DNA from 3 places in the Promicromonospora vindobonensis genome. Region 1 is predicted to be linked to each of the others. Evidence: riboswitches for the same ligand, from Rfam matches in the RefSeq annotation. Region 1 holds a riboswitch; each other region holds the start of a gene.
The links. Region 1 has a riboswitch for cyclic di-AMP ahead of ACFS27_RS08195 (C40 family peptidase). Riboswitches for the same ligand answer to the same signal wherever they lie in the genome.

Region 1 (3,266 bases):
CGCGCCCGTGCCGTCCAGCACGATCCGCCGGATCCGTAGGCCGGGATTCTCCGCCTCGTACCGGTCGATCAGGACGTCCATGCCTACCCCGATGTCGGCCAGCACCTGCTCGCGGTCGATGGTGGACGGCAGCCACGCCAGCATCCCGGTGTTCCCCACCGGCACGCCGGTGACGGCGGTCAGCTCCGCGCCCCACGCGTTGGCCTGCATGATCGCGTGCTGCAGCGCCCGCTCTGCCTGCGGTGACCCGTCCACGCCGACGACGATGCGGCGCACCTCCCGGATCTCGGCCGCCCCTGGCGCAACCGCGGTGGGCGCGGTCTCGGAACCGCCGGCACCACCGGGAGCGGCGTCCGGCACGCTCCAGGAGACGCCCCGGTTCGCCTCGGCCCGTAGCGGCACGACGACGACCGGACACTGCGCGTGCGCGGGGAGCGCCGACGACACCGTGCCCAGCAGCCGCTCGGTGAACCCGCCCCGGCCGCGCGTACCGACGACGGCAAGGCCGTAGTCGGCGGACAGCTCCACGAGCACGCCCGCCGCGTCACCGGTGGCGACCTCGGTGGTGGCACGCACCCCGGCGTCGGCCACGCGGGCCTCCGCCTCGGCGAGGACCGACTTGGCACCCTCCTGGATGGTGGTGTCGTCGAGCGCGGCGTACCCGCCGTCGAGCGAGGCCGCGGTGAACGACGGCAAGGAATAGCTGCACACGATGTGCAGCGACCAGCCCACGCGGTGCGCGTAGGCGGTCGCCCAGTCCAGCGCGTGCAGACTGGCGGCCGATCCGTCCACACCGACCAGTACGACCTCGGATCGCGTCATCGCCAGCCCTTTCTTCGCCCAAGCACCATTGCACTCCAACGCTACCGGCGGCGGGGGCGTTGTGGGTATCCGAAGGCCAAAGAGTACAGAAAGACGGGCAAAGAAGAGCGCCTGCCCGATCATCGGGCAGGCGCTCTGCTGTGGGTCGTACCTGGCTGAGATCAGCCCATACGGATGAACGTGGGGTTCGACTGCCAGATGGTGCGGAAGTCGACCACGGTGCCCGGCTTGGACGCGTCGATCATGGTGTTGCCACCGGCATAGATCGAGACGTGTCCGGGGGTCCACATCAGGTCGCCCGGCTGCGCCTCGGACGCGGGCACCTGGGTGCCGTAGCCCGGCTGCGCCGACGACGAGTGCGGCAGGCTGATGCCGAGCTGGCCGTAGACGTACGCGGTGAAGCCGGAGCAGTCGAAGCCGCTCGGCGAGCCACCGCCAGAGACGTACGGGACACCCACGTAGCGGCTCGCGATGGAGATCACGGAGTTGCCGATCGCCGAAGCAGGAACGTCCACCGAGGCGGCGGCCGTGCTGACGGTGGTGGCAGCAGCGGCCTCGGCGGCCTCCGCAGCTTCGGCGGCGGCGGCCTCAGCAGCCTCAGCGGCCTCAGCAGCGGCGAGCTCCGCCTGGTAGTCCTCGTTCTCGGCGGCGGAGACCACGGAGACCGCGGCCTTCTCGACGGTGAGCTCTGCGTCAGGTGCGACGGTCACGACGGGGGCGTTGCTCAGCGCCTCGCGAGCCTGCGACGTCAGCGCGTTGAGGTCGACCGAGTTCATCTTCGCGTGGCCGGCCTCGACGGGCGCGGCCTGTGCGGCCATCGCTCCACCGAAGGTCGAGACGAGAAGCGCGCCACCGGCGGCGGCAACCGCGGTACGGCGACCCACTGCGGCGTTCTGAGCGAATTCACTGAGGGGAGTTACTGGTCGTCGCGCAGCCCGATGGCGAGCGCGAGTCGTACGTGCAGTCACGTATTACCTCTCCTTGTACGCCTTCGAGGTCAGCTGTCGGGTTCGGGTGGGAGAAATCACCCGGCCGTGCATCCCGAAGGAATACCCGGCTTCACCCCGAGGACGCACCCTGGCGCCCGTTGGTGGGTCCCCCGCCTCTGTCATGCGGTCGTCTTGGGGCCTCGGCCGGTGACAGAGTTCGGCGTCCGTCCGAGGACCCCCACGAATAACTCCGTGGGAGCGGTCTGAACGTACCGGACCTCACCCTCAATGTCACGTTCCGGCAACGAATGCCACGACGTGTCCTACCTTGGGCGCCGCGTTTCCGACAAAGCGGACAAGCCGGCGTTCGCTCAGGCCGTCGCGACGAAGAGGTGGCGAGCCAGGTCTTCCCCGAGCTCGAGCGCCGTGCCCGCGCCGTCGACCGCCACCGTGTAGGTGCCGTCGTTGTGCTCGGCGGTGATGCGGGAGCCCGGCACCAGGCCGGCGTCGGACAGGCGGGCGAGCAGCTCGACGTCCGTCTGCAGCGGCTCCGCGATGCGGGTGAGGGACGCCGCGAGCGGTTCGCCCTTGACACCCTTCTTCGCCGCAGCCTCGAACGCGGACGGCAGCGAGATCACGCCGGTCAGGAACGGCACGTCCGTGTACGCCTCGCCGAGCTCCGAGAGGCCGGGGATCGGGTTGCCGTACGGGTCGTGGTGCGGGTGGTCGAGCAGGCCGACGAGGCGCTTCTCCACGAGGTCGCTCATGACGTGCTCCCACCGGCAGGCCTCGACGTGCACGTGCTCCCAGTCGAGCTTGATGACGTCGGTCAGCAGGCGCTCGGCGAGCCGGTGCTTGCGCATGACGCGCATCGCCTTGTCCTGGCCCAGCTCCGTGAGCTCGAGGTGCCGGTCTCCCGTCACGATCACGAGCCCGTCGCGCTCCATGCGTGCGACGGTCTGGGACACCGTCGGACCGGAATGCCCCAGGCGTTCCGCGATGCGCGCGCGCAGGGGCGTGATGCCCTCTTCGTCGAGCTCGTAGATCGTCTTGAGGTACATCTCGGTGGTGTCGATCAGATCCGTCACGTCAGCTCCCGTCATGCGCACAGCCGCCCGGTCGCCCTGGACACGTGCGGCCCGGGCGTCGGCCCAGGTTCTAGTCTAGTTCTGTGCCACTGACTATCCCGACACAGCTGCTGCCCACCGACGGCCGTTTCGGCTCCGGCCCCTCCAAGGTGCGCCCGGGCCAGGTCGATCATCTCGTGGCGAACGCGCACGTGCTCGGTACGTCACATCGGCGGGCGCCCGTGAAGGACCTGGTGCACCGCATTCGTGAGGGTGTCACGGAGCTGCTGGGCGCGCCCGCCGGATACGAGGTGGCGCTCGGCAACGGCGGCTCCACCGCGTTCTGGGACGTCGCCACCCTGTGCCTCGTGGAGCGCAAGGCCCAGCACGCCGCCTTCGGCGAGTTCGGCGGCAAGTTCGCCACCGCAACGGAGCGCGCCCCGTTCCT
Region 2 (3,266 bases), on a different contig from region 1:
CCGCGTGGTCACACAATCGGCGTCGCAGGAGTCGAGTCATTGTCCGCTGCATCACGCAGCGCCGAACCTGTGGAGGACACGTCATGACCTCAGCTCTCAAGAGCCTGCGCCGCGACTTCGGCGGCGACATCATCGAACCGGGCGACGCCGGGTACGAGGCGGTGAGCCGCACCAGGCTGGCCGGCGGCAGCCCCGCCTACGTCCTACGCCCGAGGACGGTCGGCGACGTGCAGGCGGCCGTCAGACATGCGGCCGGCTCGGGGCTCGCGCTCTCCGTGCGGGGCGGAGGCCACAGCTTCGCGGGCCTCGGCACCAACGACGGCGGCGTCGTGATCGACCTCGGCGAGCTCGCCGACGTCGAGGTCCTCGACGTCGACCGGCACCTCGTGCGGATCGGTGGCGGCGCGACGTGGGGCCAGGTGGCCTCGGCGCTGACGCCGCACGGCCTGGCGATCTCCTCCGGCGACACCAGGAGCGTCGGCGTCGGCGGGCTGACGCTGAGCGGCGGCATCGGCTGGAAGGTCCGGAAGTACGGCCTGGCCATGGACAACGTGGTCGCCGCCGAGCTGGTCACCGCAGACGGGTCGGTGGTGACCGCGAGCGCGCAGGAGAACCCGGAGCTGTTCTGGGCGATCCGCGGCGGCGGCGGCAACCTCGGGATCGTGACCGCGTTCGAGTTCGTGGCGCACCCGACGACCGAGGTCTACTTCGGCAAGATCACGTTCCCCGCGGCCGAGGCCGTCACCGTGCTGCAGGGCTGGGCCGACTACGTCCGCACGGCGCCGGAGGAGCTCACCTCCATCGCGAACCTGGCCAACCCGTTCGCGGGCGGCCACGAGGCGCCGGTCGAGATCCACGTCGCGTTCGACGGGGACGACCCGGAGCTCGCGGCCCGCGCGCTCGCCCCGATCCGCGGGCTCGGGACGGTCGTCGAGGACGACGTCGCGCTGCACGCCTACGCGGACGTGCTCGTGGACGGCGCCGCCGTGCCGCCAGGGATCCAGCTGCTCGCCCACGACGGTTTCGTGGACCGGGAGTCGGTGCCGGAGGTCCTGCAGATCCTTGCCGAGGTCGGGACGTCGCCGGGGTCGCCGTCGATCGCCGTCCGGAGCGTGGGCGGCGCGGTCTCGCGCGTCGCCGACGACGCCACGGCCTACGCGCACCGCCGGGCGGAGCTGTTGGTCGCCACCATCGCCGGCGGGCCGACGCCGGTCGTCGAGGCCGCGCGCCCTGGACTGGCCGCGATCTGGGACAAGCTGGCGCCGCACCTGAGCGGCGCGTACGCGAACTTCCTGCTGTCGACCAGCGACGACGACGTGGCCGCCGTCTACCCACCGGCGACGTACGCGCGGCTCGCGGCGGTCAAGGGGCAGTACGACCCGAACAACCTGTTCGCCCACAACCACAACGTGCGGCCGGAGTAGACCGGCCGGATCGACCGCCTCGGGTGCCCGCCGCCGCCCTGACCTGGGCGGCGACGGGCCGTTGTGACTTAGCCCATATCGAATGGCCGGTCAAGCGGAAGCCTGGCGAAGGGGACGGCCGTAACGCGATTGTGACTTTCCGGCCGTCGGGGGTTACTGTCGATCCCGCTCCGGGGAATTCCGCGAGCTCTCGAAGCGGACGCCGAGCCCTGTCACCGCCGCGAGATCTGCACCAGCCAGATGACAGGGACGGGGGAACCACCGTTTGCGGGCACCATCGGTGCCCTTGGGGTGAAGCCGCACAGCACGCAGTACCGCGGCCGGGTCATTCTCCGATCCGAATCCGACAGCTCACCTCGTAGGCGCCGGGAGAACTGAACGTGACCACACGCATGCCCGGGCGCCATCGTGCTGCCCGCAAAGCCATCACCCCGCTGACCCCGATCTCTCGCGCCGCAGCCCGCGGCCTTTCCGCGACCGCCCGCCGAGGTGCGGTCGTCGTCGCCGGATCGGGCCTGGTCGTCTCCCTGCTCGGCGTTCCTGCGAACGCCGCGCCGGCGGAGGAGCCCAGCACGAACACGGCAGAGCTCAAGGCCGTGCAGGACGCCGCGAAGGAAGCGGCCGCCGCCGAGGTGACAACCGCCGGGCTGACCACCGCACAGGTGGACACCGCTCCCGCCGTGAAGGTCGCCTCCGACAGCGAGTTCACGCTGGAGACCGGGACGATCGAGGTGACGCCAGCTCCGGAGCCGGAGCCGGAGCCCGAGCCCGAGCCGGAGCCCGTCGTCGAGGCAGAGCCCGTCGAGGCGGAGCCCGCCCCGGCCGAGGAGCCCGTGGAGGAAGCCGTCGAGGAGGCCGCCCCGGCCGCCGCCGCAGGCTCCGACGTGGTCGCCATCGCCAAGCAGTACCTCGGCGTGCCGTACGTCTGGGCCGGCAGCACCCCTGCCGGGTTCGACTGCTCCGGCTTCACCTCCTACGTGTACGCGCAGATCGGCATCGACCTGCCGCGCACGTCCTCGGAGCAGCGCTACGCCGGTACCGAGGTCTCGGCCGCCGAGGCGCAGCCGGGCGACCTCATCTGGAGCCCCGGCCACATCGCCATCTACGCGGGCGGCGACATGCAGATCGAGGCGCCGGTTCCCGGCCAGACCGTGCACGAGTCGCAGATCTGGCAGGACAGCCCGGTCTTCATCCGCGTCAGCTGAGCCTGAGCTTCACCCGCTCCACCACGAAGGGCCCGCACCGGCACGGTGCGGGCCCTTCGTGCTTTGTGCCACACTCTCGCCGCCAGGCCCGCGCCGGTGGCAGGATCGCCACCATGAGCGCCCCCGGTAGCGTCGAGACCAACGCCCTGAACACCATCGACGAGTCCGAGCGGCGCGGGTCACCACGCAGCCTCTTCTGGCCGTGGTTCGGGGCCAACGTATCGGTGCTGGGCCTGGGTTACGGCTCCTACCTGCTCGGGTTCGGCGTCTCGTTCTGGCAGGCGACGGCGATCGGCGCGGTCGGCATCGTGGTGTCGTTCCTGTTCTGCGGGTTCATCTCGCTGGCCGGCAAGCGTGGTTCGGCGCCCACCATGGTGCTGTCCCGTGCCGCGTTCGGCGTGCGCGGCAACAAGCTCCCCTCCCTGCTGTCGTGGATCCTCACCGTGGGCTGGGAGACCGTGCTGGTGGCGCTGGCCACCCTCGCGACCTCCACCGTGCTCGGGGCGCTCGGCTGGGGCGGCGGGACCGTCACCAAGGTCGTGGCGCTCGTGGTCGTGGCGACCATCGTGGTGGCCGCGGGCGTCTTCGGGTTCGACCTGGTGATGCGGCTGCAGGTGATCATCACGGTGCTCACGGC
Region 3 (3,266 bases), 670 kb from region 1:
GAGCGCCCGGCCGAGCGGCTCGTCGTAGGCGACGGCGAAGCGCACCGTCAGGACCGTCGCGACGACGGCCTCGATGACGAGCGCGAGGATGACGACGCGGACCAGCGTCCGGCGTACGTCACCGAGGCTCACCGTCCGGGTCGACGCCGCGGCGACCAGCCGCGAGCTCAGGTCGAGGCGTCGTGAGACCAGGACACCGAGCAGCGAGGCGACGGTCATGACCCCGAGTCCGCCGATCTGGATGAGCACCAGGATCACCGCCTCGCCGAACCCGGACCAGAACACCGGGGTGTCCGTGACGATCAGCCCGGTGACACACACGGCCGAGGTCGCGGTGAACAGGGCCTCCATGAACGTGGCCGACTCGCCGGACGCAGCGATCGGGAGCAGCAGGAGCAGCGTGCCGACAGCTATGGCACCGACGAAGCCGGCGATCACGAGCTGGCCAGGGCGGCGCCGTAGTGCAACACCCCGCCCGCCCTCACGACCCGCGGGGCTGCTGAACCGCATCTGGCTACCGTCGGCTTTCGTTCGTCGTACGTCACGGTGGCGTACCGGCGCCGTGTGACGCCCGGCGGCAACGTTAGCCCGTGATCGACGCGGGAACGCGGAAGGCGCCGCCTCCGGCGTCGGGCGGGAACCCGGCGCGGAGGCGACGCCTCGCGATGAACTGCTGGTCCTGCGGCTGACGTCCTCAGGCTGAGGACTTACGGCTCAGGCCAAAACTTCAGACGACGCGGATGAACGTCGGGCTGTTCTGCCACATCTCCGTGTAGCGCACCGGCATGCCGGCGGCCCAGGCCTCGATGATCATGCCGTCGCCCGCGTAGAGAGCCACGTGGCCGGGCGTCCAGACGATGTCGCCGGGCTCCGGGTACGTGACCTGGTAGCCGGAGCTGAGCATCGCGCCGGACGAGTGCGGCAGGCCCACGCCGAGCTGCGCGTACACGTACTGGATCAGGCCAGAGCAGTCCATGCCCTCGGCCGGCGAGTTACCGCCCAGCACGTACGTGATGCCCAGGTAGTTGAAGGCGATGTTGATGGCCTGCTGGCCGACCGGCACCGGGTCCGGTGCGTCGACCGAGACGACGGCAGGGCCTTCGCCCTCCTCGCCGCCCTTCTTGCCGTCGGCGTCCGACGAGGTGCCAAGGGCTTCCATCTCGGTCGGCATCATTGCGTCGGCAGGGACGGTCACGGTGGGGGAGTTCACGACGGCCTGCTTGGCGACCGCGGTGAGGGAGTTCAGGTCGACCGAGTTGAGCTTGGCGGTCTTCACGTCGGTCTTGAGGTCCATCGCCGGGGCTGCGTGAGCCGTCGTCGCGATGGTGGAGATCAGGACGCCACCTGCTGCTGCGGCGATAGCACCACGGCGGGCGACGGTGCCGGCGTTCTCGGTGGCGGTACGAGCGAGGATGGTCAGCGGTGTCATGGCCGGGCGGCTGTCACGATGCCGTCCGCGAAGGGAGTTCGTCACCTAAATGTCTCCTGTACCGCCTGCGAGGTCAGCTGTCGGGTTCGGGTAGGAGTACACACCCGGCCGCACGGCTACTGGGGGGTTTCCGTCCGGCTTCACCCCGAGGACGACGATCCTGCTGTCGCCCGGGAAGTGGGTCCCCCGCTCCTGTCTCGAACGTCTGGTCATGAACCGGTGACAGGATTCGGCGTCCGGCTCACGACTCCCACCGTTGCGGGGGAGCAGAAGTCAAAGTACACACGTTCACGGGAAAAGTCACGATCGGGTTACGCATTACGGTCTGACCCCACGAAGACGCAGATTTACGTCGTTCCGGTCTTCAGCGGTTATGACCGACATCACATACATCCGCTACCGTTCGGCGGCATGGCCGAAAGTGCGTACCGCATCTCCGCCTGGTGGGTGCTTCTCATCAGTGCCGTCGCATGGTGGGTCTGCGGCTTCTTGCCGTGGCTTCTTCAGGCGTTATACGAGGTCACAGGCATTTCGGAAGGGTCGAGCCGGGGCGGCTCCACCTTTCTGCCCCTCCCCTTCACGGCCGACGACGCCGTGGTCGGTCTGGTCATCATGGCCCTGATCGGAGGGCTCCTCGGCGGGGTCACGGCGGGCCTCCCGGCCTCGGGGCGGGCGGGTGCCGGTGCTGCGATCACGGGCACCTTCCTCGCCATGGCAGGCACGGGGGGCGCCTCCTGGTGGATCGCGATGCGCGGGAGCGTGCCCGGTGACGCCGCGCCGCTCGGGATGCTCGTGATCGCCGGCGCCGCCGGCTCCGTCGGGCTCGGTGCCGGCCTCCTGACGGCGCTCGGCCCGGCAGCCCTGCGGGGTCTCGCGCTCGCCCTGCCGGTGGTGCTCCTCGACGGCTGGCTCTGGGGGCTCCTCCCGGGCAACCCGGTGTCCCCGACGGGTACGTGGTGGCTCTTCGCGGTGGCGCTGGGCATCGCGTTCGGCCTCGCCGTGGACAGCAAGCCCATCGAGCTCCTCGGCTGGCTGCCCGCCGCAGGGGTCGTCTGGGTCCTGCAGGCCGCCGGTCCGGCCCTCCTGGCCGTGCAGGACAACATCTGGCCCGGCTCGGCGATCACCGAGGACCCGTGGTCCGCTGCGGGCATCGTCTGGAACGAGCTTGCCGCTGCCGCCATCGTGTCCGACGGTCACCAGCTCGGCGCCTGGGTGGTCGCCCTGTTGCTCGGAGCGGCGATCGCGGCACTCCGGCTCTCCAGGGAGGCCACGGACGAGGGTGAGCTCTCCGAGGCCTGGGCCTGACCGGCGATCGGCACCACTACTGATTGCGATTGTGTAAATTTCACCCGCTACGAGCCATCTGCCCTGTTCTGCGCCTGTCCGGTACCCCTAGGTTTGGCCCGGTTCGGGGGTAATCCAGCCCCTGTGCAAACAATGGGGGCTTATATGGACAGGAAGTCAGTCGTCGGCGTCGCCACCTCCGCGGTGCTCGCCGTGGCAGCGCTCGTCGCGGTGGCGCCGGGTGCGCAGGCCGCAACCAGTGACCCCCTCCGGGACAAGCAGTGGGGCCTGGACCAGATCAACGCCGAGGCCGCCTGGGCGGCCAGCACCGGCGACGGCGCCGTGGTGGCAGTGGTCGACACAGGTGTCGACTTCGACCAGCCGGACCTGGCGGGCCAGCTTCTTCCGGGCGCCACCTTCGCGGGCTGTGCCGAGGTCCGCCCGTGCGGCGAAGGGGACTTCCGGGGCCCCGACGGCAGGAATGACGGGGACGAGCACGGCACGCACGTGGCAGGCATCGTCGCCGCCGCGGCAGACAACGGCATCGGGGTCG

Region 2: linked by a shared signal. The riboswitch ahead of ACFS27_RS22400 (C40 family peptidase) and the one ahead of ACFS27_RS08195 (C40 family peptidase) in region 1 are both predicted to bind cyclic di-AMP.
Region 3: linked by a shared signal. The riboswitch ahead of ACFS27_RS11220 (C40 family peptidase) and the one ahead of ACFS27_RS08195 (C40 family peptidase) in region 1 are both predicted to bind cyclic di-AMP.

The regions. Positions count from the first base shown of each region.
Region 1 is NZ_JBHUOG010000001.1:1,813,882-1,817,147, forward strand. It holds gene ACFS27_RS08190 (universal stress protein) at 1-822, opposite strand, end outside; gene ACFS27_RS08195 (C40 family peptidase) at 984-1,640, opposite strand; cyclic di-AMP (ydaO/yuaA leader) riboswitch at 1,793-1,967, opposite strand; gene ACFS27_RS08200 (metal-dependent transcriptional regulator) at 2,123-2,839, opposite strand; gene serC (phosphoserine transaminase) at 2,923-3,266, shown strand, end outside.
Region 2 is NZ_JBHUOG010000002.1:2,045,808-2,049,073, forward strand. It holds gene ACFS27_RS22395 (FAD-binding oxidoreductase) at 84-1,424, shown strand; cyclic di-AMP (ydaO/yuaA leader) riboswitch at 1,649-1,803, shown strand; gene ACFS27_RS22400 (C40 family peptidase) at 1,805-2,629, shown strand; gene ACFS27_RS22405 (purine-cytosine permease family protein) at 2,743-3,266, shown strand, end outside.
Region 3 is NZ_JBHUOG010000001.1:2,480,668-2,483,933, forward strand. It holds gene ACFS27_RS11215 (TrkH family potassium uptake protein) at 1-510, opposite strand, end outside; gene ACFS27_RS11220 (C40 family peptidase) at 728-1,429, opposite strand; cyclic di-AMP (ydaO/yuaA leader) riboswitch at 1,477-1,674, opposite strand; gene ACFS27_RS11225 (hypothetical protein) at 2,042-2,734, shown strand; gene ACFS27_RS11230 (S8 family serine peptidase) at 2,879-3,266, shown strand, end outside.